DNA from 4 places in the Streptomyces sp. BB1-1-1 genome. Region 1 is predicted to be linked to each of the others. Evidence: riboswitches for the same ligand, from Rfam matches in the RefSeq annotation. Region 1 holds a riboswitch; each other region holds the start of a gene.
The links. A riboswitch is a leader RNA that binds a small molecule or an ion and turns the genes downstream of it on or off. The one in region 1 is predicted to bind cobalamin.

Region 1 (7,461 bases):
GGCCGGCTCGACGACGGTGTGCACGGGGACGAGGGCGCGCTCGGGGGCGTCCAGGACGAAGTACTCGATTCGTCCGACGACCTCGCCGCCCGCGACCGCCTCCAGACGGCCCGCCGCCCGGTCCTCACGGATCTCGATGTCGCTCACGGCCACGCTCCTCGTCCGCGCAGGTTGGTTACGTCGTTTCGTCAGGCGGACACGGCCTGCGGGCTGCGCTCCTGGTCGGAGCCCGGCGCCGGCTCGGACGCGTCGGCGCCCAGGGCGACGATACGGTTGTCGCCGTCCACGTGCACGACCCGCGGCCGCAGCGACCGCGCCTCGGCGTCGGTGACCTGGGCGTAGCTGATGAGGATCACCAGGTCGCCGGGGTGGACGAGGTGCGCCGCGGCCCCGTTGATCCCGATCACGCCGGAACCCCGCTCGCCCTCGATGACGTACGTCTCCAGCCGGGCACCGTTGGTGACGTCCACGATGTGCACGAGCTCACCGGGCAGCAGATCGGCGGCGTCGAGCAGATCGGCGTCGATGGTCACCGAGCCGACGTAGTGCAGGTCGGCCTGGGTGACGGTGGCGCGGTGGATCTTGGACTTGAACATGGTGCGCAGCATGTCGGACTCCTGGAAGACGGCTCCCTGCCTGCTTGCTGCAGGTCAAGGGCGTTCTTCACTCTACAACGGGACGCCTGGGCCCGGAGATCGTTCGAGAGATCGGACTTGGGACGGTCGTTCCCCCTTGGTGACCCAAGGGGTGACCTACGTCGCCGCGTCCGCGAGCAGGCGCAGCGCCAACCGTTGCAGTTCGGGGCTCGCGTTCTCGGGGCTGCCGGTGTCGAACGGCGGGTCGGGATCGTATTCCACGGCGAGTTGCATGGCCCGGCCCACCTGGTCGCCCGCCAGTCGCGCGGCCAGGTGCAGTCCCATGTCGATGCCGGCCGAGACCCCGGCGGCGGTCACGATCTTCCCGGCTTCGACGAAGCGCCCCGGGGTGTAGACGGCGCCCACCTCCGCCAAATAGGGGCGAGAGGCCCAGTAGGTGGTGGCGGGCAGGCCTCGCAGCAGACCGGCCGCGCCGAGGATCAACGACCCCGTGCACACGGAAGTGGTCCATACCGTCCGGCGGTGAATGTGACGTATCCAGTCGAGGACCGCGGGATTGGCCATCGTCGCCGTGGTCCCGCGCTGTCCCCCACCCGGCACGAGCAGGATCTCGGCCCGCGTGACGCTCTCCAGGGAACGCTCGGCCACCAGGCTCAGCTCGCCGGTGTCGGTACGGACTCGTCCCGCCCTCTCGGCCACGGTCGTCACCGTCACTCCCGGCACCCGGCACAGCACCTCGTACGGTCCGACCGCGTCGAGAGCGGTGAAGCCGTCGTACAGCAGCACCGCGACCCGTACCTCCCCCTCCTCTCCCGCCATGTCCTCCCGTGCCGCCGGTTCGGCCCGCGCCGACGACGCTCCGCCGGCCGTCACCAGCCCCGCGCCGATACCACCCGCCACCACTGTCCGCAGTAACCGACGACGATCACGGTCTGTCTCCGCCATCTCCGACTCCCTGTCTTGAGACGCGCCCCCGGCGGGGCGCCGACGAACAAGCAGTCGCCGCGCGCCGCCGACGAGTTCCCGACGGCGCGCACCCTCTTCTCCAGGCTTCTCCAGGGGCGGTCCCGTTCAGGAGCCGAGGCCGCTCAGGTCCGCCGCGAGTGAGCTGATGGCCGCGGGGTTGCGCGGGCTCTCGACGAGGTCGACGTAGTCGAGAACGACGATCCGGTCGTTCTTGACCGGGGACACGTTCGCGAGCGGCTTGTAGGACTTGAGGAACTTCCGCTTCTGTTCCGCGGTGATGTCCCCGTAGTCGTTGATCACGATGACCTCGGGGTCGCGGGCGACGACCGTCTCCCACCCCACGGTGGTCCAGCTGTCCTCGAGGTCCTTCATGATGTGGTCGCCGCCGGCCTTGGTGATGATGTCGTGCGGCCCCGCGAAGGCGCCGGAGGTGAGCGGTTTGTCCTCGCCGCTGTCGTAGAGGAACACCCGCGGCCGGTCGGCGCCCTTCGGGGTCTTCGCCTGTACTTCGGCCACCTGCTCGCGGAACGAGGTGACGAGGGTTTCGGCCCTGTCCTCGACGTCGAACACCTTGCCCAGGTTCCGCAGGTCCGTGTACAGCGCGTCGAGCGGCGACATCACGCCGCGGGCCTTGCCCTGTCCGTTGCGGCACGACTCGCTGAGCAGGTACGAGTCGATGCCCACGCGTTGCAGCGCGGCAGGCGTGAAACCCTCGCCTTCGTCGAAGCCGTAGTTCCAGCCCGCGAAGACCAGGTCGGCACGGGCGTCAAGGACCAGTTCCTTGTTGATCCGCTCCTTGGAGAGCCACTTGGTCTTCGCATAGCCGTCCTTCCACGGCACCGCCGTGAGGTCGCCCTTGTCGTCGGGCATGACGTATCCGGCCATGTGGTCCTCGAGGCCGAGGGCGAACATGATCTCGGTGATTCCCACGTCGTTGGTGACCACGCGCCGCGGAGCGCTGTCGAACGTCTTCTTCTCGCCGCAGTTCTCGACCGTGACGGGGTAGTGGCTGCCGGACGACGCCGTGGCGCCGTCTCCCTTCCCCTCCTCCCGCGAGACGTCTGCCCCGCAGCCGGTGACGGCGAGGGCCAGGGCGAAGGCAAAGGCGGCTGGGCGTGCGAGGTTGGGCATGGTGGCGGTGACTCCTTGGAGAACGGACCGGGAAGGCGGACTACGGGGAGGGGAGGCGGTCGAAGAGTAGTTGGACCGCGCCTGTCTCCGGGTGGGCGACACGGTGCGCCCGGACACCGAAGACGTCGGCCAGCAGGACGGGCGTGAGGACGTCGTGGGGGACGCCGGAAGCGACGATCCGCCCGCCGTCGATGACGTGGAGGAGATCGCAGTGGAGGGCGGCGAGGTTCAGGTCGTGCAGTGCCGTGAGCACGGTCAGCCCGCTGCCCCGTACCAGGGACAGCACCTCCAACTGCTGCGCGATGTCCAGGTGGTTGGTGGGCTCGTCCAGCACCAGTACCCGCGGCTGCTGAGCGAGTGCGCGGGCGATCAGGACCCGCTGCTTCTCACCGCCGGAGAGGGTGAGGAAGCCGCGGTCGGCCAGATGGCCGGCGCCGACTCCTTCCAGTGCGGCGGCACACGTCCGCCGGTCCTCGTCGGTCTCCCGGGCCACCGCACCCTGGCGCGGCAGCCTCCCCATGGCCACGACCTCGGCCACCGTGAAGTCGAACTCCGCGACCGCTTCCTGCGGGAGGGCGGCGAGCCGGCGCGCGCTTTCCCGCGTGCTCATGGTCAGGAGGTCGTCGCCGCCGAGACGGACCGCGCCGGCCGTGGGGCGCAGGGCCCGGTAGACGCATCGCAACAGGGTCGACTTACCGCTGCCGTTGGGCCCGACGAGTCCCACGACCTGGCCACTGCCCGCCCGCAGTGAGACGTCCTCCACCACGCGCGTCCCGGAGATCTCCACTGTGACGGTGTCGATGTCGACCTGCATCACACGCCTCCGAAGGTGTAGGTACGGCGGCGCATCAACAGGACGAAGCAGGGCACGCCGATCGCGGCGGTCAGTACGCCGAGCGGCAGCTCGGCCGGGGCGAGCACCACGCGCGACAGGATGTCCACCCAGATCAGCAGCACGGCACCGGCCGGCGGGGCCACGGCCAGCAGCCGGCGGTGGTCCGCCCCGACCAGCATCCGGGCGGCGTGCGGAACCATGAGGCCCACGAAGCCGATCGCCCCGCTGACCGCGACCACGGCCCCGGTGACGGCGGCGGCGGTGAGGAAGAGTTCCTTGCGCAGCCGCCCGGGGTCCACGCCCAGCGCGGCAGCGGTCTCGTCGCCCATGGCGAGGGCGTTCAGCCGCCGGGCCGACCAGCCGAGGTGGACGAGGCCGCCGAGCACGGCGCCCGCGGCGATGGGTACGGAGGACCAGCTCGCGCCGCCCAGGCTGCCGAGCAGCCACATCAGCGCCGAACGGGCCGCTTCACCGTGCTCGGCGGCGAACACCATGAACGTGGTGATGGCCGAGAACCCGTAGTACAACGCGGTACCGGTCAGCACGAGCCGGAGCGGCGTCAGCCCTCGCGGGGTCCGGGCGATCGCGTACACCAGCGTCATCGCGGCGAGCGCGGAGACGAACGCCGCCGTGGACAGCGCCCAGACACCGAGCGCGCCGAAGGCGCCGAAGATGAGCACGGCGTTGGCTCCGACGGCCGCGCCGGAGGAGATACCGAGGACGAACGGGTCCGCGAGCGCGTTGCGGACCATGGCCTGTACGGCGACACCGACCGCTGCCAGACCGGCGCCGACGACCGCGGCGAGCACGGCGCGGGGGAAGCGGAGTTCCCACACGATGGTGTAGGAGGAGACCTCGTCCGGTGCTATGGCCCCACCGGTCAGCCCCGCCCAGAGGTAGTGCAGCGCCTCACTCCACGAGAGTCCCGAGGCCCCGATGCCCGCACCGCAGGCCAGCGAGACGGGGAGCGCGACGCACAGGACGGTCATGAGCAGGGGCAACGAGACGCGCTTGGGTCGCGGGGGTCCGCTGCTCGTACGGTGGTGCGGTTCGACGGGTGTTCGGTCGCGGAGCGTGGCCACAGGCGGATCGCTTTCGCCTCGGGCCGTGCACCTGCGTGATCGAAGGAGCGGGCCCGGGCGCTGAGCGCCGTGCGCAGCACCTCTCGCAGTCCACGGCGATTGACAGGAGCTTCACCACCGCGGGTAATCGGGCTTGCGGAACCCTGTGCGGGGCTCCGCCTACCGTTGCGGGTCAGCGCCGGAATTCGACCGGACTTCCCCCGCGAGGCGCTTGCAGCTTAGCGCCTGTCCCACGCCTGCTCGGCACGGGGAAGGTACAGGGCGAGCGCCGACCGGTTCGGACATCGCGCTGCGGGCCGGATACTGCGGGCGTGGCCGCCCCGGTGAAGGAGGCGGGGGCGGCCACACGGCGCGCGGGCGGCGTCAGCCGCGCCAGGTGTCGTTGAGGGTGACCCTGGTGGAGGTGACGGTCGCGGTGCGGTTGGCGCCGCTTTCCCAGGTCACGTTCCCTGCCTCGTCCTTGCGGATGTACTTGTACTCGAAGGACGTGCCCTCGGGCAGCGCCACGTCCAGTTTCCACACGGGGTAGGCGGCCGGGTCGAGCTTGAGGGCGCTGCCCGGGTTCCAGTTGCCCAGTTCCGGCCTGTCGCCGGTCACGTGGATGTTCTGGCCCAGGACGGTGGGGGCGTCGACGGCGAAGGACACTCCGGAGGTCACCGGGTCGGGACCGGGAGCGGTGCCGCCGTCGCAGTTACGGGCGTTGACGTGCAGGGCCACGGCCGTGTGGGCGCCGAGGGTGGCGGTGAACCGGCCGGAGCCGTCGACGGTGACGCCCTTGCCGGACTGGACGTCGCAGTAGTCACCGGCGGGCAGCGACGTCTGGAACGTTCGGGTCAGCGAGGAGCCCTCGTGGTTGATGGCGACGTACGCCTTGGAGCCGCGCCCGAAGGCGATCCGGTCGCCGCCGTTGTCCCACCAGTCGGTCACCGCCTGGCCGCGGGCGGTGTTGCGGAAGTCGACCATGGAGGAGATCTCGCGCCAGGCGTGCTGGCACTGCCAGCCGTCGCTGTAGCAGGCGTTCACCTGGCCGCCGTTCGGCGGGCCCGCGTCGCGGTCGGTGAACTCGTAGCCGGAGTGGACGTCGGGGTTGCCGTACGGCCAGGCCAGCATGAAGACGTGGGCCAGGGTGTAGTGGGCACCGTCCTGGTAGCTGAGGGTCTCGCCGTTGCGTTCGGTGTCGTGGTTGGCGACGAAGACGTTGGACTTGTCCGAGGGCATGTGGCCCCAGGCTTCGCCGAAATTCTTCAGGTACGCGAGGTTCTCGCTGTTGAAGACGCGCTTGAGGTCGCGTCCGTAGCGGAACTCCTGGACGTCGCCGCTGCCGAGGTACTCGGTCGGGGACACCGCCTCGCCGGCGCCGTGGATGGCCTCGTGCTTCCAGTACACGTTCGGGTCGCTGAGGCGGGACTTGATGTCGGCCAGGTCGGCGGCGGCCATGTGCTTGGCCGCGTCGATCCGGAAGCCGTCGACGCCGAGTGACAGCAGGTCGTTGAGGTAGCCGGCGATCCTGCCCCGGACGTGGTCCTCGCCGGTGTCCAGGTCCGCGAGCCCGACCAGTTCGCACTCCTGGACGTTGAAGCGGTTGCGGTAGTCGTTGATCTGCGAGGTGCAGTTGTCGAAGTCGGGCGCCGAGTAGCTGCCCGGATAGTTGTACTTGGTGTACGACGAGCCGCCGGTTCCGGTGCCGTTCCCGGCCGACATGTGGTTGATGACCGAGTCGGCGACGACCTTCACACCCGCCGCGTGACACGTGTCGACCATGCTCTTGAACTGTCCGCGGTCGCCGAGGCGGCCCGCGATCCTGTAGCTGACCGGCTGGTAGGAGGTCCACCACTGTCCGCCCTGGATGTGCTCCTGCGGCGGGGAGACCTGGACGAAGCCGTAGCCGGCCGGGCCGAGGGTGTCGGTGCACGCCTTGGCGACCGAGCTGAACTTCCATTCGAACATCACCGCGGTGACGTCCTTGTCGCCGGGCGGCGAAGCCTGCGCCGGTACCGCGGTGGTGAGGAGGCCACCGGCCACGCCGGCGGTGAGTGCGAGCGCTGCGGCGGTGCCTCTTCGCGCTCTGCTGGTGCTCCCGTGCATGGAGTCTCCCGTGTGAGGATGCGGGTGTCCTGGATGCCGATCGATGGCTGACTGGGGAGTCGGCGCGCTCTTGCAATACGTTGCTGCAAGATGACTGCAAGGTGTTGCAGACGTGACCGTAAAGGCACTGTTCGGTGCCGGTCAAGCCTTCGGACGAGGCCGACTCCGGGGCATGACGTGGCGTCATTTCTGCAAATTTCCGCATCCTCTTGCAGCGGGGGAACGGTCGCGCCCGACCCCACTGGAACCCGATCCACCTGGTGCGGCGTCCTGACGAGCGAGGACGAGTGGACGGGAACCATGGTCGAACGAACGGAAGCGCGGGCCAGGTCGGCCTGGGCGCGGGGGCGAGTGCTCGCGGGGGCGGCGGTGCTGACGGCCGCCCTGCTGATGCTCCACGGGGTGGTCCCCAACGCGGTGGGCGGGCTGGGCAGTCTGCTGGAATCGTTCCTGCCGTGGCTCGGCCTGGTGGTCGTGGTGCTGCTCCCCCTCGCGCTGCTGCGCCGTTCGGCCGTCGCGCTGGTGGCGCTGCTCCTGCCGCTGGCGGCCTGGACGTATCTCTTCGGCGGCCTGCTCCTGCCCGCGCCGGAGCCCGGCGCCGCCGACCTGGTCGTGGTGCAGCACAACGTCAGCGACGAGAACACCGACCCCGCGGGCACGGCCCGTGCGCTGACCGACGCCGGGCCCGACCTCATCGCGCTCCAGGAGCTGGTGCCGCCGGCCCTCGATGTGTACGAGAGGACCCTCGCCCCGGACTACCCGTACC
Region 2 (7,461 bases), 590 kb from region 1:
AGTTGAGGGTGCCGAGGACGTCGTCCTCGCCCCAGCGGCCCCAGTTCGAGCACGCCTTCGCGGTCCGGGCGATCGACCCCTCGGGGTCGGTGCGGTCCAGCGTCATCGGGCCTCCTCCGCCACGCAACGGGTGCGCTGGGCGCCGAGTCCGGTGATGGCGGCGTCCATGACGTCGCCGTCGCGCAGCAGGCGGCCCCAGTGCATGCCGTTGCCGGCGGGGGAGCCGGTGAGGACCAGGTCGCCGGGGAGGAGCCGGGCGGTCTGCGAGGCGTAGGAGACCATCCGCGCCACGTCGAAGATCATGTCCGCGGTGGACTCGTCCTGCATGGTCTCGCCGTTGAGCTGCAGCGTCAGACGCAGGTCGCCCGTGTCCCCGACCGAGGCGGCGGGCACGATCCAGGGTCCGAGCGGCGTGAAGCCCGGGGCGTTCTTGCTGCGCAGCCAGTCGGTACCGATCTGCGGCATGTCCCGGCGGAAGACGGTGGCGCGGTCGGTCAGGTCGTTGGCGATCGTGTACCCGGCGACGTGGTCCAGTGCCTCCTCGACGGACACCCGGTGGGCCGGCCGGCCGATCACCGCGGCCAGTTCCAGTTCCCAGTCGGGCTTCTCGGCCCACGCGGGCAGCACGACGTCGTCGTAGGGACCGGTGAGGGCGCTCGGCAGACCGATGAACACGTACGGCAGGTCCTCCGCCGCCCTCCGGTCCATGATCTCCGCCGCCTCCGCGCGCCGGTCCTCCTCGGGACGGTCGTCGCCCGGCGCACGGTGTGCGACGTGCAGGTCGATGACGTGCTGCCGGTAGTTGGCGCCGGACTGGAACACCTGGCGCGGTGCGACCGGCGCGTGCACCCGGAAGTCCGCGAGCGGCATACGAGGCCGACCGGCGTCGTCGGGCAGCGCCCGCAGCCGCGGCAGTGCCGTCTCCCAGCTCTCCAGCAGTGTCCGGGTGGTCAGCCGTTCGTCGTCGAAGGCGACGCGCAGATCGAGCACCTGGGCGTCGGCGGTGACGAGGGCGGGGAAGGCCGGCCCGCCCGGGGCCGACAGCGTGCCGAGGGCGAAGGGGCCCGCGAACAGTGCGGACGAGGGTGCGGGATTCACGTACGTGTCCTCCTGATTGCGATGGGGACTAATCTGGACCCGCCGCCACCGATCAGGGAAATCGATTCTGTGGATGACTACCATCCATGCCAGTGATTCCACCTGGTCAGCACCGTTCAGCCAAGGGAAGAGCCGTGCAACTGAGCCGCCTGGACCTCAATCTCGTCGTCGCCCTGCGCGCCCTGCTGGAGGAGCGGAACGTCACCCGCGCCGGGCAGCGCATCGGCCTCAGCCAGCCCGCGATGAGCGCTGCGCTGGCCCGGCTGCGCCGCCACTTCGACGACGATCTGCTCGCCCGTGTCGGCGGCCACTACGAGCTCACCGCCCTCGGACAAGTCCTTCTGGACCGCACCTCCACCGCCTATGACGTGCTCGAACGCCTCTTCGCCAGCCAGGCCGACTTCGACCCCGCCAAGGAGAGCCGCGAGTTCAAGCTCGTGGCGTCCGACTACGCCGTGGCCGTCTTCGGTACCGAACTCGCCCGTGTCGTGCACGAGGAGGCCCCCGGCATCCGGCTGCGTTTCGCGCAGACCCCGCCCACGGTGGTGGACGCCACGGACACGCTGCTCAGCACGACCGACGGCCTGCTGATGCCGCACGGCGTCATCAGCGACTTCCCCGCCACCGACCTCTACCGGGACCGCTGGGTCTTCCTCGTCGCCGACGACCACCCCAGCGTCGAGGAGCACCTCACCCTGCACGACCTCGCCCGGCTGCCCTGGGTCACCTACCAGCGCACCTACGACGCCCCCGCCGTGCGCCAACTCGGCATGCTGGGCATCGAACCCCGGGTCGAGGTCTCCGTCGACAGCTTCCAGCTGCTGCCCCTCCTGGTGGCCGGTACCGGGCGCATCGCCCTGATCCAGGCCCGCCTCGCCCGGCTGATGGAGCCGCTCGCCGCCGTGCGGGCCGTGGAGCCGCCGTACGAGGCGGTGCCGCTGCAGGAGGCGATGTGGTGGCACCCCGTGCACACGCACGACGCGGCCCACATCTGGCTACGGGAGACCGCCGCGCGAGTCGGCAGGCACATGGCGGCGGTGAACGAACCCCGGGCCGCCACCTGAGTGGAAGGCGCTTGCTCCGAGTGGGCGCGTCCGGTGAAGACCTCTCGCCCGTCGGCGCGCTGGGTGGTGACCTCGGGGCGGCAAGCGCTTCGATCCTCGGGTCAGGTCGTTCCTGGTGGACGCGAACGGGGGCCTGAAGTACACCGGGGACGCCTATCTGGACGACTGGATGGGGTCGTACTCCCACGACACCGACTCGGAGTTCTTCGCCCACTCCAGCGTCCACCGCGACAAGTTCGCACCCCGGCCTGGACACCGCTGTCGCGTCCCTCGTGCCGACCACGGACGCCTACGGACGCGTCGGCTCGGTCAACGAGGTCTGGGACGAGCTCCTGGAACGCATTCCACTGCCCCCGGGTACCACCACGGACCAGAACGAGTCGATGCTCAAACAACTGGCCTGTCACCTGCTGTACGCCATACCGGACCACGAGTGCAACTGGGGCTTCGAGGGTGATCGGTTGCCCAGCCCGGGGGCGAACTGGGACATCGACCGGGCCGAGCCGAAGAGGGTGACGGTCGGGGCGATGATCATCGACTCGGGCTGGATCCCAGGACTCCCGCAACCGCGCGGCACCGGAGGCCTGCTGGACGACCTGCTGCCGGGAATCGGGCTCGACCTCGGCCGCTGAGCACCGTCCGGACGAGGGTGGTTCAGATATCGGGCTCACGGCGGCTCTGGCCGGATAACGCCTCCGTGGGTCGTTGTCTCTTCAGCAAGACTTGTTGACCCACGACACATGCGCACCGTCGCTGCGGTGGCCCGTGCCCGGGAGGCCCTGATGCTGTCAGACGCGAGTCCGGACGAGGACGGGACAACAGCCCCGCCCGGACGGCAACGGCCTCCCGCCGATCGCGTCGCTCTCCGCGGCGACCTGCGGTCCGCCCTGCCCGACGCCACCGCGGCGGTGGTGGTCACGGCGCTCGTGTTCGCGTTCCTGTACGCCCGCATGGAGTCGGGTGCTTCGGACACCGTCGCGGTCATGCCGTTCATGGACGACGCCGGCACCTACTGGATGTACCTGCTCAGCCAGGCGTTCGGATGGTCGGGGCTGCTGTGGGCCTGGGGAACGGTCATGCTCGGCCTGCTGCTGTCGGGACCACGGCCCACCCGGCTGCCGGTCTCCCGGCGGGTACTGGAGCGCTGGCACCGCACCACGAGCCTGACGACGATGGCGCTCATGACCGCGCACGCGCTGATGTTCGCGGCGGAACTCGTGCGCTACGAGACGAAGGTGGGCTGGGCCGAGCGGTTGTGGGTGGGCTTCGCCGACAGCTTCGTACCCGGCTGGTACGACTCCGGCACCGGTCGCATCGCCATCCCGCTCGGCCAAGGTGCCCTGTACCTGGCGATTCCGCTGGGGCTGCTGTTCTACGTCCGGCACCGCATCGGGGCGAACACCTGGCGACGGCTGCACCGTTTCGTGATCGTCGTCTACGTGCTGAGCGTGTGGCACACACTGCTGTACGGAACCAACGTCTGGTACGGGGAGTGGCCGCGCACCGTCCTGTGGCTGCTGCAAGTCCCCGTGGCCTTGCTGCTGTTGGCCCGCCTGCTGAGACCGGCCCGGCGGGCCGAGAGGCTGGGCCGGCCGGGTGGGGGTACGGCCCGGTCGGGCTGGTGGCTACGGGTGGCAGGACGGGCCGCCGCCGGGGCTGTCGTCGTCGGGCTCGTGGTCGTCGTGGTGTCCGGCCGTGACGGCGGACGGGACCGTCCGTCCCATCCGCCCGCGACGGCCCCCCACTCCCAGGAGACCGATTGACGGCTTGAACGGGGCGGGCGAGGCGGTTCGCGACATGGGATGATGGCCGGCGACAAGGCGACGGCGGACGAGGAAGCCGGTGGAAATCCGGTGCGGTCCCGCCACTGTGATCGGCGAGCGAGTTCCCGACAGGCCCTGCCCGGCAACGGGCGGGAACGCCGGGTACGAGCATCGACCTGAGAGCCAGAGACTCACGCGGTCGCCTCCTCGACGAACCACCGGGGCGGATCTCCCCGGAGAGAGGGACGGCACCGCATGCCCGCAATGCCGACCGGACGAACGACAGACGACGCGAGGGCCGCAACGGCCACCGGCCCGGTGCCGTGCCGCATCGTCGTGTGCCGCGACTGCTGCTGCGGCAGCCCCAAAGTGACCGGCGTCGACCACACGGCCCAGACCGAACGCCTGCGCGCCGCGGCACCGGTGCGTGTTTCCGACTGCCTCGACGTCTGCGACCAGGCCAACGTCATCGTCGTACAACCCTCCGCGGAAGGCCGCGCCGCCGGTGCCCGGCCGGTCTGGCTCGGACTGGTCAACGATCCGGACGCCACCGAGGACATCGCCGCGTGGGTCCGCGCCGGTGGCCCCGGCGTGGCGCCCCGGCCGGACATCCTGGACCTCTACGCCTTCACTCCGCCCGGGCGCCGCGCGACCCGCTGACCCCGCGTCCACCAAGCGTGCGGACCAACGGCACGCCCCTGTGCGAAATACTCTCCCGATGAGTTCACGCACGTCCCCGATCAGCCGGCCGATCAAGATTCGGAGGGCCGTCGCGCGGGATGCCAAACGCCTCACGCGGCTCGTGCGTGGCTCGGGCGCCTACGCCGGTAAGTACGCAGCCGCGGTCGCGGGCTACCGGGTCGGGCCCGACTACATCGAGGCCCACCGCGTCTTCGTGGCCGTCGGCGCCGACGAGCCTGGAGGCCCGGTTCTCGGGTTCTACTCGCTCGTCCTCGCCCCACCGGAGCTCGACCTGCTGTTCGTCGCCGACGAAGCGCAAGGACGGGGTATCGGACGGCTGCTCGTCGCGCACATGCGGTCCGAGGCCCGTGCCGCCGGGCTCGACCGTGTCAAGGTCGTGTCGCATCCTCCCGCCGAGGACTTCTACCACCGCGTAGGCGCGACGCGGACCGGAACCGCGCTCGCCAACCCGCCCGCCGTGCCGTGGGACCGCCCCGAATTCGAGTTTCGCATCGCTTCGGAATGACGCGGTGTCTCATAGGTTCCGCCTGTACGGGCCATCGATTAGCCGTCCAGTCCGCCCTGTTCACCGAGGTCGGCTGCGAACGCGTCATCCGCTTCGCCTTCGACCTCGCGCGCACCCGCACCCGCCGCAAGGTCTCCTCCGTCACCAAGAGCAACGCCCAGCAGTACGGCATGGTGCTGTGGGACGACGTCTTCAAGCGCGTCGCAGCCGACTACCCCGACGTCGGACCGAGAGCGTCCTGGTCGACGCCATGTCCGCCAAGTTCGTCCTGCACCCCGAGGACTGGTCGGTCGTCGTCGCCTCCAACCTCAACGCCGATATCCTCTCCGACCTCGGCAGCGCCGCCCTGATGCTCGACCGTTTCGGCCCGCCCGACCAAGCGGCCCGACCGCACCGGGCCTCCCGCTCAGCGGGGGCCCGGTACGGCTGTGTGTTCAAAGGCCATTGAACGAAGTTTCGAGGGGGTGCGTGAACGCCGTGTCGCCGGGCACAAGGGCTATCGCACCGAGGTCCTGGCATTCGTAGCTGGTCGGGACCTACCAACCAAGGGGCGAACTGAGGCCCTGTGAGGCGTATACGCACACGCGCCTGAGTCGGAATCGACGATGGGATTTTAAAATGATCATTCTTGGGCTCATTCTGCTGATCATCGGCCTGCTTGTAGGCATGGGTCTGCTGACGACGATCGGTGGCATCCTCATTCTGGTCGGCGCCATCCTGTGGATCCTGGGTGCGACCGGTCGCGCGGTCGGTGGACGCAAGCACTTCTTCTGAGGTCAAGGCGCCTCACCGACTCGCTGCGACGAGTGACTGTCCGGTCCTGCCTCGTTGGCGACGGGTTTGCCCAGGAGGGCAAGACCTGGCGTGAGATCACCTGGTCAGACCGGTGTCCCGCACCCTCTCGTTATAGCCTCGGTCCCTCACTGGATACCACATGGCACAGGTTGTAAGACCGTCTACAGGCGTCCAGGTCAGTCCAGGGTGACCGTGTAAGGCCAGCTCAGAGCGTTTGATCTGAAGGCGTCGACTCAGTTGGTGATCGGCTTGTGATAGCGGCGTTCGACGAGAAGCTCCGCAGGTGCGGTCCGGCAGGGCTCTTGAGTGGGGTGGGTTTCTGCGTCTGTCTTGGGCGTCCTTTCACTTGGGGGTCCTCCTCTCCGAGTACGGAGGCGGGGACGCGGTGACAGCAAGCCTCCAGGGTCGAGCCACAGCGTGCGGCCCGGGAACTGTGCGCAATCGGCTTCGGGGCACACTGTCTGCCACTGCAAAGTTCACGCCTCGGTGTCCCGGCCGGTCGGGGGGGCCATGCGTGGTGTCGGTGCAAAGCAAGGATCAGCGGTTGTTGGAACGTATCCTGGAGGACCAGCATCGCAAGCTGGCGCCGGACAGGAACCGGGATGACTTCTTCACGTTCTTCGCCGCGGACAAGGCTCTGCAGGACTGGGACCTGGACAACGACGAGATCACGGACGGCATCGTCGACGGCGCGCATGGTTGCGGCATCGACGGCATCTGGACGTTCGTGGACGAGCGCTACATCACCGCTGATGCACATCAGTTTCTCCCGTCGCGTGCCGGCAAGATCGAGCTGGTCGTCTTGCAGGCGAAGAACTCCTCGGGATACCAGGAGTCGGTGATCGAGAAACTGCACTTTCATCTGCCCGCTCTGCTGGACATGGGTCGGGACGAGGAATACCTGGTCGCCCACACCAACGCCAAGCTGCTCGAACGCACGCGTCGCTTCCTGCATATCCTCGAAGAACTGGCATCGTCCTTCCCGCAAGTTCGCATCAAGGTCATCTACGCGAACAAGTAGGCGAAGATCACTTCCGACACCCGGGCCGACCTTGAATACCTCAGCGCCGCTGACCTGCGCGAGCGGACTGCCCGCGGAGCCAAAGCTGTCGCACAGCTCACTACCGCTTCATCACGTCCGATAACGAAGCGTTGCGCTTGGAGCTGTTCGAGTCCAACGTGCGCGACTACGCGGGGTCTACGGCCGTGAACAACGCCATCGGCGAAACCCTGAAGTCCGGGACCGGCGAGGACTTCTGGTGGTTCAACAACGGTGTCACCGTCGTCGCGGACGCTGCCCAGATCGCCGGCAAGAGGATCGTGGTCAAAGAGCCTCAGATCGTCAACGGGCTCCAGACCAGCCACGAGATATACAGCTACATTCAGAACGGTGGTCAGCACCGCGACCGGTCCCTCCTCGTCAAGATCGTTGTCGCGCCTGAATCCGGCACGGCTCGCGACCGCATCATCCGAGCGACCAACAGCCAGACCCAGCTGCCCGCCGGCGCACACACCAGGCTGCGCGCGTTCCTCG
Region 3 (7,461 bases), 970 kb from region 1:
TGCCGCCTGGCGCCAACCCGGACGTGGGTGACTTCCTGTGGGGCGTCCCGACGGCGGCACTGATCGCGGTGCTGATCACGCTGGGCCGCGAGCTGGGCCACCGGACCGTCTCCTGGACGCGGCACCGCACGGCCCTGCGCACCGTCGCCTGCGCCACGGCGGTCGGCGGCTGCCTCGCCGCGTACGCGCTGATCACCGGCCGTTCCCCGGCGGAGGCGGCGCTGTCCGGACAGGCGACCCTGGCCCGGCTCGCCGCGGACCCGCACGCCTGGTCCGTGGGCGCGCTGGTCGCGCTCGTCGCCTGCAAGGGGCTGGCCTGGGGCATCGCGCTGGGCAGTCTGCGCGGCGGCCCGATCTTCCCGGCCGTACTGCTGGGCACGGCGACCGCCATGGCCTGCTCCGGCCTGCCCGGTTTCGGCGCGACCCCGGCCCTCGCCCTCGGCATCTCCGCCGCGGCGGCCGCGGTGACCGGGCTGCCGCTGGCCAGCGCGGTGCTGGCGGTGCTGCTGGTGGGCGGGGACGCGTACGACCAGATGCCGCTGATCGTCACCGCGTCGGTGGTCGCCTTCGTCGTCACCCAGCTGGTCCGCCGGACAGAGCCGGGAGCGGGAGCGGAACCGCCGAAAGCGGCACCGGAGACGGCACGGTGACCGAGCGCCGGGCCACCACCACGGGGACGGGCGGCACCCGACCGCGTACCGCCTGGCGCGCGGTTCGGCCCTGGCTCGTGCGGGCCGGCATCGCGGCGGCCACGGTCGTGGCCTACTTCGTCCTCCCCCTCGACCATCTGGGCCCGCGGCGTCCCGTACTGAGCTGGCTGCTGTTCGCCCTGGTGCTGACGTTCGTGGCCGTGATGCTGCTCCGTCAGATCCGTCACGTGCTCCTCGACCGCCCGGAGACCCGGCCCGGTGTGGTCATCCCCCTGCTGATCATCCTGTCCGTGCACGTCTTCTCGGCCGCGTACTACGCCCTCGCCAAGCAGCCGGGCGAGTTCACCGGTCTGCGCACCCGCGTCGACGCCCTGTACTTCACCGTGGTCACGCTCGCCACCGTCGGCTACGGGGACATCACCCCGCGGGGCCAGGCGGCGCGGATCGTGACCGTCCTGCAGATCGCCTACAGCTTCGTGTTCCTCACCGCCGCCGCGACCGCGCTGACCACCCGGGCGCGCGACATGGTGGTCCGGCGGACCGAGCGGGACCGGCCCGACTGACGGCGGCCGAAGGCGTGGTGCGGACGGCCGTTTCCGCAGGACCGAGGCCTGTTCGCCGGGCCGGCCGGACCGGAGGCCCGCTTGTCACCACCCCGGTGGGAGCACTACTGTCGCCACGCCTTGGTGAACGGGAAATCCGGTGTGATGCCGGTGCGGCCCTCGCCACTGTGAATCGGGAAGTCCGGCTCCGGCCCTCGCGGGCAGCCACTGGGTACTCGTACCCGGGAAGGCGGAGCACGGGCGGTGGTACCCGTAAGCCAGGAGACCGGCCAAGGCGCGTCGTCCATCCACGAGGTGCTGGAGAGGGTCTGCTGAGCCATGCACATAGCCGAGGGCTTTCTGCCACCGGCGCACGCGATCGCCTGGGGTGTCGCGTCCGCGCCGTTCGTCGTCCACGGAGTACGGTCACTCACCCGTGAGGTCAGGGAGCACCCGGAGAGCACCTTGCTCCTCGGTGCCTCCGGAGCCTTCACGTTCGTTCTGTCGGCCCTGAAACTGCCCTCTGTCACGGGCAGTTGCTCGCACCCGACCGGCACCGGTCTGGGTGCCATTCTCTTCCGGCCGCCGATCATGGCGGTGCTGGGCACCATCACCCTGCTCTTCCAGGCGCTGCTGCTGGCGCACGGCGGGCTGACCACGCTCGGCGCCAACGTCTTCTCGATGGCGATCGTGGGCCCCTGGGCCGGCTACGCCGTCTACCGGCTGCTGCGCCGCTACGACGTGCCGCTGATGGTCGCGGTGTTCTTCGGGGCGTTCGTCGCCGACCTGTCGACCTACTGCGTCACCAGCGTGCAGCTGGCGCTGGCGTTCCCGGACCCGAGCAGCGGGTTCCTGGGCGCGCTCGGCAAGTTCGGGTCCATCTTCGCGGTCACGCAGATCCCGCTCGCGGTCAGCGGGGGCCTGCTCACGGTCATCGTGATGCGGCTGCTGGTGCAGTCCAGCAAGGGCGAACTCACCCGGCTGGGCGTGCTGTTGACGAAGACGGGGACCAAGGAACAGGCGGTGGCCCGATGAGCCGCAACGCGAAGATCAACGCCCTGCTGCTGCTCGCCGTGGCCGCGCTCGCGGTGCTGCCGCTGGTGCTGGGTCTCGGCGACCACAAGGAGGAGCCGTTCGCCGGTGCCGACGCCGAGGCGGAGACGGCGATCACGGAGATCGAGCCGGACTACGAGCCGTGGTTCTCGCCGCTGTACGAGCCGCCGTCCGGGGAGATCGAGTCGGCGCTGTTCGCGGTGCAGGCCGCGATCGGCGCGGGTGTGCTGGCCTACTACTTCGGGCTGCGCCGGGGCCGGCGGCAGGGCGAGGAGCGGACGGCGGCGGCGCTGCGGGACGCTCCCGAAGGGGACTGAGTGCTGCCGATCGACGCGGCGGCGCACAGCAGTCGCTGGCGCCGCCGCCATCCCGTGGACAAGGCCGTGCTCGGGCTGGGGCTGACCGTCCTCGCGATCTCGCTGCCGCCCTGGCCGGGCGCGGCGCTGGTGCTGGTGACGGCGCTGGCCGTGCTGCTCGGCCCGGCGGGTGTGCCCGGGCGCCGGCTGTGGCGGGCGTACCGCGTGCCGTTGGGCTTCTGCGTGACCGGGGCGCTGCCGCTCCTGGTGCAGGTCGGCGGCCCGGGCGGGTTCCTGACGGCGGCGGACGGCGGCCCGGTGCGCGCCGGTGAGCTGCTGCTGCGCACCTCGGCGGCCTCCCTCGGGGTGCTGCTCTTCGCGTTCACCACGCCGATGTCCGACCTGCTGCCCCGCCTGGTGCGGGCCGGGGTGCCCGCGCCGGTGGTCGACGTGGCGCTGGTGACGTACCGGATGAGCTTCCTGCTGCTGGACTCCGTGCGCCGGGTGCGGGAGGCGCAGGCCGCGCGGCTGGGCCACACCACCCGGGCCGCCGCCTGGCGTTCGCTCGGCGGGCTCGGCGCCACGGCGTTCGTGCGGGCCTTCGACCGGGCGGCGCGGCTGCAGTCGGGGCTCGCCGGGCGCGGCTACGACGGCACGCTGCGCGTCCTGGTGCCCGAGGCCCGCGTCTCCGTGCCCTTCACGGCGGCGAGCGTCGCGCTGCTGGCGGTGCTGGCCGCCCTCACCCTCGTACTGGAAAGGCCGCTGTCGTGAGCGAGACGATCGAGAGGGGCGATGCGGCCGCGTCGTTCCTGGTCGCCCTGCGGGGCGTGTCCTTCGCGTACGAGGAGGGCCCGGCCGTGCTCACCGGCCTGGACTTCGCGGTGCGCGAGGGGCGGGCGCTCGCGCTGCTGGGCCGCAACGGCAGCGGCAAGACCACGCTGATGCGGCTGCTCAGCGGCGGACTCAGGCCGCACGCGGGGACGTTGACGGTCGACGGGGAGCCGGTGACGTACGACCGCAAGGGGCTGACCCGGCTGCGGACCACGGTGCAACTGGTGGTGCAGGACCCGGACGACCAGCTGTTCGCGGCGTCGGTGTCCCAGGACGTGTCCTTCGGGCCGCTGAACCTGGGCCTGTCCGACGCGGAGGTCCGCTCCCGGGTCGAGGAGTCGCTCACCGCGCTGGACATCGCCGCACTCGCCGACCGGCCCACCCACCTGCTGTCCTACGGCCAGCGCAAGCGGACCGCGATCGCCGGGGCCGTCGCGATGCGCCCCCGGGTGCTGATCCTCGACGAGCCGACCGCCGGGCTGGACCCGGACGGCCAGGAGCGGCTGCTCGCCACCCTGGACCGGCTCCGCGCGGGCGGCACCACCGTGGTGATGGCCACCCACGACGTCGACCTCGCCCTGCGCTGGTCCGACGACGCCGCCCTGCTCACCCCGGCCGGCGTGCACACCGGCCCCGCGGCCCCGACGCTGGCCCGCGCCGAGCTGCTGCGGCAGGCCGGGCTGCGGCTGCCGTGGGGCGTCGCGGCGGCCCGGCTGCTGCGCGCGCAGGGCCTGTTGACGGACTCGGCGGCGGGCCCCCGTACGGCGGAGGAGCTGGCCGCCCTGACCGATTGACGGGGTGCCGGTCGGGGTGGCTCGGGCTCAGCGCGCCGAGTCGCTGTACTCCGCGTCCCGGGCCGCCTCGGCCGTCTTCTCCTCGGGCCGCTGCCGGGTACCGCGGCGGCCGGGGAGGACGGCGAGGACGATCAGGGTGCCGGCGGCCATGATGATCCCGCCCACCAGGCTGGTCGTGGCGACACCGTGCGCGAAGGACTGGTTCACGGCGTCGGCCAGGGCCTGCGCCTGCTGGGGGCCGGCGGCGGGGTCCGTCGCGAGGCGCTCGGCGACGGCCAGCCCGCCGCCCACGGAGTCCTGGGCGGTGTCCAGCGCGGCGGCCGGGAGCCGGTTGCCCACCAGGTCGGCGAGTTCGTCCCGGTAGGCGGTGCCGAGCAGGGAGCCCAGCACGGCGATGCCGAGCGAGCCGCCGAGCTCCAGCGCGGTGTCGTTGGCGCCGCCGCCGACGCCCAGCTCGCTCTCCGGGAAGGAGCCCATGATGGTGTCGGTGGCCGGGGACACGCTCAGCCCGATCGCGAGGCCGAGCAGCAGCATCGGGGCCAGGAAGTCGGCGTACGTCGAGTCCTTCTCGATGAGGACCAGGAGGAGGACACCGACGGTGCCGATCACCATGCCGGACCCCACCATCGCCTTCACGCCCAGCTTCGGGGTCAGCTTCCCGGTCGCCGCGGCGCCGACGAACACGGCCCCGGCCAGCGGCAGCAGGCGTACACCGGTCTCCAGAGCCCCGTAGCCGAGCACGAACTGCAGGAACTGCGTGGCGTAGTAGATGGCGCCGTAGGTACCGAAGAAGAAGAACAGCACCGCCAGCATCGAGCCGCTGAAGGGCCGCAGCAGGAACCTGCGCACGTCCAGCATGGGGTGCGGGTGGCGCAGTTCCCACCACACGAAGGCCACCAGGCCGAGGCCCGCGGCGACGGCCGCGGCGACCGGGCCGGCGCCCCAGCCGAAGTGCGGGCCCTCGATGCTCGCGTAGACCAGGCTGCCGACGGAGACGATGGAGAGCAGGCCGCCCACGTAGTCGATCCGGCCCATGCCGGCCGCCTTGGACGGCGGTACGAGGATCAGCGCGCCGACGACGGCGGCGACCGCGATGGGGACGTTGACCAGGAAGGTGGAGCCCCAGGCGTGGTCCTCCAGGAGCCATCCGGCGACCAGCGGACCGACCGCGATGGCGAGGCCGGAGGTGGCGGTCCAGGCCGTGATGGCGCGGGCCCGCTCCCCCTTCGGGAAGACCGCGACCAGCAGGGACAGCGTGGCCGGCATGACGACGGCGGCACCGACGCCCATGATCGCCCGAGCCGCGATGACCAGCCCGGTCTCGTCCACCAGACTGCCCATCACCGAACCGCCGGCGAAGATCACCAGGCCGGTGACCAGCGCGCCTCGACGGCTGTACTTGTCGCCGATCGAGCCCAGCACCAGCATCAACGCGGCGTACGGGACGGTGTAGCCGTCGATGACCCACTGCAGGTCACTGCTGCTCAGGCCCAGGTCGGTCGTCATGTCCGGCGCGGCCACGATCAGGGACGTGTTGGCCATGACGACGATCAGCAGGCTCAGACACAGCACGAGGAGCGCCCACCAGCGCCGTGCGTAGGGCCCGGTCATCTTGTCGACGGGTGTGGTGGCTAGGAGGGGCATGGGGGCTCCCGGGAAAGAGGGCAAGCGAGTGAGGGGCAAGTTAATTGCCCATCGATGTGCAGACTGCTGACAGAGTAGTTTGTTGCACAGTGGCGTGCAAATATCTCGGGGGCTCGGCCGACGGGTCCCTGCCGGCGGGTCTCTTCCAACGGGCCCCTGCCGGCGGGTCCCTGCCGACGGGCCCTACCAACGGGACCCTGCCATCGAGCCATTTCCACCGGGCGCGCCTCGCCTCAAGCGCCCCTTCCGATCGAGGTACCGACGTGACCACCACACGCGCCCGCATCCTGCGAGCGGCCGAGCGGGAACTGGGCCGCGACCCCGACAGCAGCCTCACGGAGATCGCCGCGGCCGCCGGCGTGGCGCGTCGCACCCTCTACGGCCACTTCGCCGGCCGGGACGCACTGGTCGGAGGGCTCGTCGAGGAGGCCGCGGAGGCGGTACTGCACGCGATCGGCGGCACGGACGCGCCGGCCCCGGACGACGATCCCGCCGTCGCCCTGGCCCGGTTCGTCCTCGGCCTGTGGCCGATCGGCGACCGCTACGGCACGCTCATCGCCCTCGCCCGCCACCGCGGCCTCGGACCGGAAGGGGTGAGCGCGATCCTCGCCCCGGCCCGTGACAAGCTCGCCGGCATCCTCGCCCGTGGCCGGCGCGCGGGCGTCTTCCACACCGCCGTACCGGCCGGTGTGCTCGGCGCGGCGCTGGAGGCGCACCTGCTGGCGCTCCTGGGCTGCGCGCGTCGCGGTGTCTGGGACGACGACGGCACGGGCGCCGCCGTGGCCGCGCTGATCGTCGCGGGGGTGGGCGCCGACACCGCGACAGGGGCGGTGCGTGCTCTGTGCGGCGAGGGGTGACGGGGTCGGGGCGGGGGCGGGGCCTGCTCGCCGTACTGAGGTGAGGGGTGACGGAGGCGGGGCTTGCTCGCCGTACTGGGGCGAGGGGGCGCGGGCGAACCCGTCGGGTCACGGGGCGAACGAACCTGCCCTACGGGGTACGGGCGGCGGCCCCTACGGAGATACGAGCCGTGGCCCCGACGGGACCACGGGCCGCGGCTCACTCGTCCGCGACGCCCTCCGCGGTCACCGTCGGGGCCACGTCCTCGACCACCGTCCGGGCCCGCTCCTCCGGTACGCCGGCCGCGATGAGCTGGGCGGTCGCGACGCGGGTGCCGTCGTCCTCCAGCGCGCCGGTGTTGACCTGCTCCAGCAGCGCGACCGTCATCGCCTCCAGGCCGGCGCTCAGCACGGGGGGCGGCAGGTGGCCGGGGAAGACTCCGTCCCGCTGCCCGCGCTCCAGGATGGCGGTGACCTCGGCGCGGGCCGGGGCCAGGATCTCGGCCACGCGCTCCACGCCCAGGTCGTGCCGGGCCAGCGCCAGCAGCATCCGGTAGCGGTCGCCCACGGGCCACATCAGCAGCACGAAGTGCGCGAGCGCGCGCTCGGCGGGCTCGGCGGGCCCGACCCGCTCCGCCCCGGCGGCCATCGCGCTCCGCAGCACCTCGGACGCCTCCTCGGCGAGGGCCTCCAACAGCGCCGCGCGCCCCGGGAAGTGGCCGAAGAGGGTCCGCCGCACGACACCGGCGGCACGGGCCAGTTCCTCGAGGGTGGTGTCCGGGTTCCGCCCCAGTTCCCGGCGGGCCGTGGCCAGG
Region 4 (7,461 bases), 1.9 Mb from region 1:
CTCCCCGCGGTTGCTCGTCGACGCGGACCGCCCATGGGGCCGGGACCTGGACCAATGGTGTAGACCAGTACGGGGAGCTTGGCCCAGACCAATAGGGCTGTCAAGGGTGTTCAACCGGGCTCCTCGCGTCCGTGATGCGACCGAGATATGCAGGGACCTTTCATTGCGCAAGCGACAGATCGGACGGACCGGCACCGGGTGTACCACCGCCCGCCGAATGACGTGCCGGTACCGTTCCGAACGCGCGTACCAGCGACGCCGGTCGGCGCTGTGGACTAGACCAACGAGGGCCCCGGAGGTATACAGAAGGGATCACGGAGCGTGCGGGGCCAACCCGGCACGGAGCCGTGCCACGATGTGAGCCGTGGCCGACAGGGATAGCGGTCGCTTCGGCACCCGGAGCCGGGAAGGCAGAGCATGAGCACCGACGTCAGCAGTGCGGAGAACGAGGGTGGGGCGACCGTCCGTACCGCGCGCGTGCCCAAGTACTACCGTCTGAAGAAGCATCTGCTCGACATGACCCGGACACAGGCGCCGGGTACGCCGGTCCCGCCGGAGCGCACGCTGGCCGCGGAGTTCGACACCTCGCGCACCACCGTCCGCCAGGCCCTTCAGGAACTGGTCGTCGAGGGCCGCCTGGAGCGCATCCAGGGCAAGGGCACCTTCGTCGCCAAGCCCAAGGTGTCGCAGGCGCTGCAACTCACCTCGTACACCGAGGACATGCGGGCGCAGGGCCTCGAACCCACCTCACAACTGCTGGACATCGGCTACATCACCGCCGACGACCGGCTCGCCGGGCTGCTGGACATCACGGCCGGCGGGCGGGTGCTGCGCATCGAGCGGCTGCGCATGGCCAACGGCGAACCGATGGCCATCGAGACCACCCACCTCAGCGCCAAGCGCTTCCCGGCGCTGCGCCGCTCCCTGGTGAAGTACACGTCCCTCTACACCGCGCTCGCCGAGGTGTACGACGTCCATCTCGCCGAGGCCGAGGAGACCATCGAGACCTCCCTGGCCACCCCGCGCGAGGCCGGCCTGCTCGGCACCGACGTCGGCCTGCCCATGCTGATGCTCTCCCGGCACTCGCAGGACCGCACGGGCCAGCCGGTGGAGTGGGTGCGCTCGGTGTACCGGGGCGACCGCTACAAGTTCGTGGCCCGGCTGAAGCGGCCCCAGGACTGACGCCGGCCGCGGGGCGTTTCAGGCAAACCCCCGCACGCGTGACCGCGAAGTTGCAGTTCAGGACCGATATACGGACGAGGTCTTCCGCTGTATCGACACCGTCACCTACATTTCGTGCGCACTGCACGAGGTGATCAGCGAGGGGACGGAGCCACCGCATGTCACAAGCCCCAGAAGTGAGCAGAGGGCCGACGGTGACGCCGGTGCGCGTCGTCATCGGCCTCTGCCTTGTCGCACCGTTCGTCGCCATGCTGTGGGTCGGCTCGTACGCGAAGACGGACCCGGCCTTCATCGGCATCCCGTTCTTCTACTGGTACCAGATGGCGTGGGTGATCGTCTCCACGGTGCTCACGGTGATCGCCTACAAGCTGTGGCAGCGTGACCAGCGCGCCCGCCGGGAAGGCGGGGCCAAGTGAACGACGGCGTGAACGGCGTCGCACTCGCCGTCTTCATCTTCTTCTTCGTCCTCGTCACCGCGATGGGCTTCCTGGCCGCCCGCTGGCGCCGGGCCGCGAACGACCAGAGCCTCGACGAGTGGGGCCTCGGCGGCCGCTCGTTCGGCACCTGGGTCACCTGGTTCCTGCTGGGCGGCGACCTGTACACCGCGTACACCTTCGTGGCCGTACCGGCGGCGATCTACGCGGCGGGCGCGGCCGGCTTCTTCGCGGTGCCTTACACGATCCTGGTCTACCCGCTGATCTTCACCTTCCTGCCGCGGCTGTGGTCGGTCTCCCACAAGCACGGGTACGTGACGACCTCGGACTTCGTGCGCGGCCGCTTCGGCTCGAAGGGGCTGTCGCTGGCGGTCGCCGTCACCGGCATCCTGGCGACGATGCCGTACATCGCGCTCCAGCTGGTCGGCATCCAGGCCGTCCTCGACGTGATGGGCGTCGGCGGCGGTGAGGACACCAACTGGTTCATCAAGGACCTGCCGCTGCTGATCGCCTTCGGTGTGCTGGCGGCGTACACCTACTCGTCGGGGCTGCGCGCGCCCGCGCTGATCGCGTTCGTCAAGGACACGCTGATCTACATCGTGATCGCGGTGGCGATCATCTACATCCCGATCAAGCTCGGCGGGTTCGACGACATCTTCGCCGCGGCGGGCGACAAGTTCGACGAGTCGGGCAAGGGCGGGCTGGTGCCGGACCACGGCGGCCAGTGGACGTACGCCACCCTGGCGCTCGGCTCGGCGCTCGCGCTCTTCATGTACCCGCACTCGATCACCGCGACGCTGTCCTCGCGCAGCCGTGAGGTGATCCGGCGCAACACCACGATCCTGCCGCTGTACTCGCTGATGCTCGGCCTGCTCGCGCTGCTAGGCTTCATGGCGATCGCGGCGGGGGTGAAGGTGGAGAACGGGCAGCTGGCGATCCCGCAGTTGTTCGAGAACATGTTCCCGGACTGGTTCGCCGGCGTGGCCTTCGCGGCGATCGGCATCGGGGCCCTGGTCCCGGCGGCGATCATGTCGATCGCGGCCGCGAACCTCTTCACCCGCAACATCTACAAGGACTTCATCAAGCCGGACGCCACCCCGGCCCAGGAGACGAAGGTCTCCAAGCTGACGTCCCTGCTGGTGAAGGTGGGCGCGCTGGTCTTCGTCCTGGGCATGGACAAGACGGTCGCGATCAACTTCCAGCTGCTCGGCGGCATCTGGATCCTGCAGACCTTCCCGGCCCTGGTCGGCGGCCTGTTCACCCGCTGGTTCCACCGCTGGGCGCTGCTCGGCGGCTGGGCGGTCGGCATGGTCTACGGCACGGTCGCCGCCTACGGTGTCGCCTCGCCGACGCAGAAGCACTTCGGCGGCTCGTCCGAGGAGATCCCGGGCATCGGCGAGATCGGCTACATCGGCCTCACCGCCTTCGTGCTGAACGTCCTGGTCACCGTGGTCCTGACCTTCGTCATGCGGGCGCTGAAGGCCCCCGACGGCGTCGACGAGACGAAGCCCGGCGACTACACGGCGGACGCGGGCGACCCCGGCGTCGAGGTGGAGCTGCCGCCGGCCACGGCGGGCACCTCGCACTGATCGCCATCCCTGCTACGCGGCGGGCCGTCGGAGAAATCCGGCGGCCCGTTGTCGTACCCGTACGGCACACTCGGCGCCATGGACTTCGTGATCCGGCAGGCGGCGACGGACGAGTACGGCACCCTCGGTGAGATCACCGCGCAGGCCTATCTGCGCGACGGCCTCCTCGACTTCGGGGAGAGCGACGCGTACCTCGGCGAGCTGAGGAACGTCGCCAAGCGTGCGGCGGCCGCCGAGGTGCTGGTCGCCGCGGCGGACGGCCGGGTGCTCGGCGGCGTGACCTTCGTGCCGTCCGGCGGCCCCATGGCCGACATCGCCCGGCCCGGCGAGGCCGAGATACGGATGCTCGCCGTCGCCCGCGAGGCACGCGGACGCGGGGTGGGCGAGGCCCTCGTACGGTCCTGCGTCGACCGGTCCCGGGCCGTCGAGGGCTGCGCGCGCGTGGTGCTGTCCACCCAGCGCACCATGCGCACCGCCCACCGCCTCTACGAACGGATGGGCTTCACCCGCACGCCCGACCGCGACTGGAACCCGCTGCCGGAGCTCGACGACATCACGCTCCTCACCTATGAACTGACGCTCTGACACCAGCGCCACCTCTCGACGGCTCCTCCGCGACACAACATCTGGGGGTGCTCGCCGAACCCGGCACAAGATGTATGCTCGTGCTCGCTGTCGCCGCAGGGGAATCCGGTGCGAATCCGGAACTGTCCCGCAACGGTGTACTTGTGTGTATCCGCGCGTCTCCGCACGTGTGCACACGCATGTCCAGTCCGAGGACCTGCCGACAGTGCGCCCGTACCGTCCCGGTCCGGGTGCCTGACGTCCGGGCCTCGTGGAGTGGGCCGGTGGACGCGACGCCGCGTGCGCTCGTGAGCTGCCCATGCCCTCCCCCAGGCCCCGTGCCGAGCGAGGGAGTGCCCCCACGTGACCATCGCGCCAGCCGACCCGGTTTCAGCGACCCCGGCGACGACTTCAGCGACCCCGGTGACCGAGGAGCCCGACGGGCCCGGTGCCGCGTTGCTGCGGATCCTGACCGAGCTGACCGCCGACCTCCCCGGCGCCGACCCGGGCCGGGTCGCCGCCGCCGCACTGCGCGGCCGGTCCGCCCGTGCGGACGAGTCCGAGCTGCGGGAGCTCGCCACGGAGGCGGCGGCCGGGCTCATCTCGGAGGACCCGGTCTACTCCAGGCTGGCCGCCCGGCTGCTGACCATCGGCATCCGCGCCGAGGCCGCTTCCCAGGGCGTCACCTCGTTCACCGGGTCGGTCACCACCGGTCACCGCGAGGGCCTGATCGCCGACCGCACCGCCGAGTTCGTACGGCTGCACGCGGACCGCCTGGACGCGCTGATCGACCCGGTCGCCGACGACCGCTTCGGCTACTTCGGCCTGCGCACCGTGTACAGCCGCTACCTGCTCCGGCACCCGATCACCCGCAAGGTCGTCGAGACGCCCCAGCACTTCATGCTGCGGGTGGCCGCCGGACTCGCCGAGGGCGACACCACGCGTGCGGTCGACGAGGTGGCCGCGCTGTACGGGCTGATGAGCCGCCTCGACTACCTGCCCTCCTCCCCCACCCTGTTCAACTCCGGCACCCGGCACGCCCAGATGTCGTCCTGCTACCTCCTGGACTCCCCCAAGGACGAGCTGGACTCCATCTACGACCGTTTCCACCAGGTCGCCAACCTCTCCAAGCACGCCGGCGGCATCGGCATCGCCTACTCCCGCGTCCGCGCCCGGGGTTCGCTGATCCGCGGCACCAACGGGCACTCCAACGGCATCGTCCCCTTCCTGAAGACGCTGGACGCCTCGGTCGCCGCCGTGAACCAGGGCGGCCGGCGCAAGGGCGCGGCGGCGGTCTACCTCGAGACCTGGCACGCGGACGTCGAGGAGTTCCTGGAGCTGCGGGACAACACCGGTGAGGACGCCCGCCGCACGCACAACCTGAACCTCGCCCACTGGGTGCCGGACGAGTTCATGCGCCGGGTGGACGCCGACGGACAGTGGTCGCTGTTCTCGCCCGCCGACGTGCCCGAGCTGGTCGACCTGTGGGGCGAGGAGTTCGACGCGGCGTACCGCGGGGCCGAGGCGGCGGGGCTCGCCCGCAAGACCCTCCCCGCCCGTGAGCTGTACGGCCGCATGATGCGCACCCTCGCGCAGACCGGCAACGGCTGGATGACCTTCAAGGACACCGCCAACCGCACCGCCAACCAGACCGCCGAGCCCGGGCACGTCGTCCACTCCTCCAACCTCTGCACGGAGATCCTGGAGGTCACGGACGACGGGGAGACGGCGGTCTGCAACCTGGGCTCGGTCAACCTCGGCGCGTTGGTCGACGTGGCCAAGGGCGACATCGACTGGGAGCGTCTGGACGCCACCGTCCGCACCGCCGTCACCTTCCTGGACCGGGTCGTCGACATCAACTTCTACCCGACCGGGCAGGCGGGCCGCTCCAACGCCCGCTGGCGCCCGGTGGGCCTGGGCGCGATGGGCCTCCAGGACGTCTTCTTCCAGCTGCGCCTGCCCTTCGACTCGCCCGAGGCGAAGGCGCTCTCCACCCGCGTCGCCGAGCGGATCATGCTCGCCGCGTACGAGACCTCCGCCGATCTCGCCGAGCGCGACGGCCCGCTGCCGGCCTGGGAGAAGACCCGGACGGCCCGGGGTGTGCTGCACCCCGACCACTACGGCGTCGAGCCCACCTGGCCGGAGCGCTGGGCGGCGCTGCGCGAGCGCATGGCCACGACCGGCCTGCGCAACTCCCTGCTCCTCGCCATCGCGCCGACCGCCACCATCGCCTCCATCGCGGGTGTCTACGAGTGCATCGAGCCGCAGGTGTCCAACCTGTTCAAGCGCGAGACGCTCTCCGGTGAGTTCCTCCAGGTCAACTCGTACCTGGTGGACGACCTCAAGCGGCTCGGCGTCTGGGACGCCCGCACCCGCGAGGCGCTGCGCGAGGCCAACGGCTCGGTGCAGGGCTTCTCCTGGATCCCCGAGGACGTCCGCGCGCTGTACCGCACCGCCTGGGAGATCCCGCAGCGCGGCCTGATCGACATGGCCGCCGCCCGCACCCCGTACCTCGACCAGGCCCAGTCGCTGAACCTGTTCCTGGAGACGCCGACCATCGGGAAGCTCTCCTCGATGTACGCGTACGCCTGGAAGCAGGGCCTGAAGACCACGTACTACCTGCGCTCCCGCCCGGCGACCCGCATCGCCCGCGCCGCCGCCCGAGCCACCGTCCCCGTGCAGGCCGGCCCGGACCCCGAAGCGGTCGCCTGCTCCCTGGAAAACCCCGAGTCCTGCGAGGCCTGCCAGTAATGACCACCGAGACCCCCGCGAACCCCACCACGAAGAACCTGCTCGACCCGGGCTTCGAGCTGACGCTGCGCCCCATGCGCTACCCGGACTTCTACGAGCGCTACCGGGACGCCATCAAGAACACCTGGCACGTCGAGGAGGTCGACCTCCACTCGGACGTCGCCGACCTGGAGAAGCTCAGCCCCGAGGAACAGCACCTGATCGGCCGGCTGGTGGCCTTCTTCGCCACCGGTGACTCGATCGTCGCGAACAACCTGGTGCTCACCCTCTACAAGCACATCAACTCCCCCGAGGCCCGGCTGTACCTGAGCCGGCAGCTGTTCGAGGAGGCCGTCCACGTCCAGTTCTATCTGACACTGCTGGACACCTACCTGCCCGACCCCGAGGACCGCAACGCGGCCTTCGCCGCCGTCGAGAACATCCCCTCGATCCGCGAGAAGGCCGGGTTCTGCTTCAAGTGGATGGACTCGGTCGAGTCGATCGACCGCCTGGAGACCAAGGCCGACCGCCGCCGTTTCCTGCTCAACCTCATCTGCTTCGCCGCGTGCATCGAGGGCCTGTTCTTCTACGGCGCCTTCGCCTACGTCTACTGGTTCCGCGGCCGGGGCCTGCTGCACGGACTGGCCACCGGCACCAACTGGGTGTTCCGGGACGAGACGATGCACATGTCCTTCGCCTTCGACGTCGTCGACACCGTGCGCAAGGAGGAGCCGGAGCTGTTCGACGACGCGCTCCAGCAGGAGGTCACCGACATGCTGCGGGAGGCCGTCGAGGCCGAGCTGCAGTTCGCGCGCGACCTGTGCGGTGACGGCCTCCCGGGCATGAACACCGACTCGATGCGGCAGTACCTGGAGTGTGTGGCCGATCAGCGGCTGACGCGTCTCGGCTTCGCCCCGGTGTACGGCTCCGAGAACCCCTTCTCCTTCATGGAGCTGCAGGGC

Region 2: linked by a shared signal. The riboswitch ahead of RI578_RS07375 ((2Fe-2S) ferredoxin domain-containing protein) and the one ahead of RI578_RS04550 (FecCD family ABC transporter permease) in region 1 are both predicted to bind cobalamin.
Region 3: linked by a shared signal. The riboswitch ahead of RI578_RS09025 (energy-coupling factor ABC transporter permease) and the one ahead of RI578_RS04550 (FecCD family ABC transporter permease) in region 1 are both predicted to bind cobalamin.
Region 4: linked by a shared signal. The riboswitch ahead of RI578_RS13375 (ribonucleoside-diphosphate reductase subunit alpha) and the one ahead of RI578_RS04550 (FecCD family ABC transporter permease) in region 1 are both predicted to bind cobalamin.

Annotation. Positions count from the first base shown of each region.
Region 1 is NZ_CP134203.1:994,464-1,001,924, forward strand. Features, by position in the region: gene RI578_RS04525 (GNAT family N-acetyltransferase) at 1-147, opposite strand, end outside; gene panD (aspartate 1-decarboxylase) at 189-608, opposite strand; gene RI578_RS04535 (DJ-1/PfpI family protein) at 753-1,541, opposite strand; gene RI578_RS04540 (ABC transporter substrate-binding protein) at 1,668-2,693, opposite strand; gene RI578_RS04545 (ABC transporter ATP-binding protein) at 2,734-3,507, opposite strand; gene RI578_RS04550 (FecCD family ABC transporter permease) at 3,507-4,610, opposite strand; cobalamin riboswitch at 4,712-4,843, opposite strand; gene RI578_RS04555 (carbohydrate-binding module family 20 domain-containing protein) at 4,974-6,695, opposite strand; gene RI578_RS04560 (endonuclease/exonuclease/phosphatase family protein) at 6,996-7,461, shown strand, end outside.
Region 2 is NZ_CP134203.1:1,587,108-1,594,568, reverse strand. Features, by position in the region: gene RI578_RS07400 (cyclase family protein) at 1-106, opposite strand, end outside; gene RI578_RS07395 (fumarylacetoacetate hydrolase family protein) at 103-1,098, opposite strand; gene RI578_RS07390 (LysR family transcriptional regulator) at 1,233-2,162, shown strand; gene RI578_RS07385 (hypothetical protein) at 2,435-2,794, shown strand; gene RI578_RS07380 (ferric reductase-like transmembrane domain-containing protein) at 2,945-3,925, shown strand; cobalamin riboswitch at 3,993-4,118, shown strand; gene RI578_RS07375 ((2Fe-2S) ferredoxin domain-containing protein) at 4,190-4,585, shown strand; gene RI578_RS07370 (GNAT family N-acetyltransferase) at 4,644-5,132, shown strand; partial or broken gene RI578_RS07365 (tartrate dehydrogenase) at 5,129-5,296, shown strand; gene RI578_RS07360 (hypothetical protein) at 5,383-5,580, shown strand; gene RI578_RS07355 (hypothetical protein) at 5,751-5,906, shown strand; gene RI578_RS07350 (hypothetical protein) at 6,442-6,948, shown strand; gene RI578_RS07345 (AIPR family protein) at 7,086-7,461, shown strand, end outside.
Region 3 is NZ_CP134203.1:1,964,391-1,971,851, forward strand. Features, by position in the region: gene RI578_RS09015 (chloride channel protein) at 1-650, shown strand, start outside; gene RI578_RS09020 (potassium channel family protein) at 728-1,213, shown strand; cobalamin riboswitch at 1,318-1,502, shown strand; gene RI578_RS09025 (energy-coupling factor ABC transporter permease) at 1,532-2,227, shown strand; gene RI578_RS09030 (energy-coupling factor ABC transporter substrate-binding protein) at 2,224-2,562, shown strand; gene cbiQ (cobalt ECF transporter T component CbiQ) at 2,563-3,312, shown strand; gene RI578_RS09040 (ATP-binding cassette domain-containing protein) at 3,309-4,166, shown strand; gene RI578_RS09045 (MFS transporter) at 4,194-5,810, opposite strand; gene RI578_RS09050 (TetR/AcrR family transcriptional regulator) at 6,074-6,667, shown strand; gene RI578_RS09055 (TetR/AcrR family transcriptional regulator) at 6,867-7,461, opposite strand, start outside.
Region 4 is NZ_CP134203.1:2,912,435-2,919,895, forward strand. Features, by position in the region: gene RI578_RS13355 (GntR family transcriptional regulator) at 418-1,182, shown strand; gene RI578_RS13360 (DUF3311 domain-containing protein) at 1,341-1,598, shown strand; gene mctP (monocarboxylate uptake permease MctP) at 1,595-3,205, shown strand; gene RI578_RS13370 (GNAT family N-acetyltransferase) at 3,284-3,790, shown strand; cobalamin riboswitch at 3,848-4,009, shown strand; gene RI578_RS13375 (ribonucleoside-diphosphate reductase subunit alpha) at 4,133-6,520, shown strand; gene RI578_RS13380 (ribonucleotide-diphosphate reductase subunit beta) at 6,520-7,461, shown strand, end outside.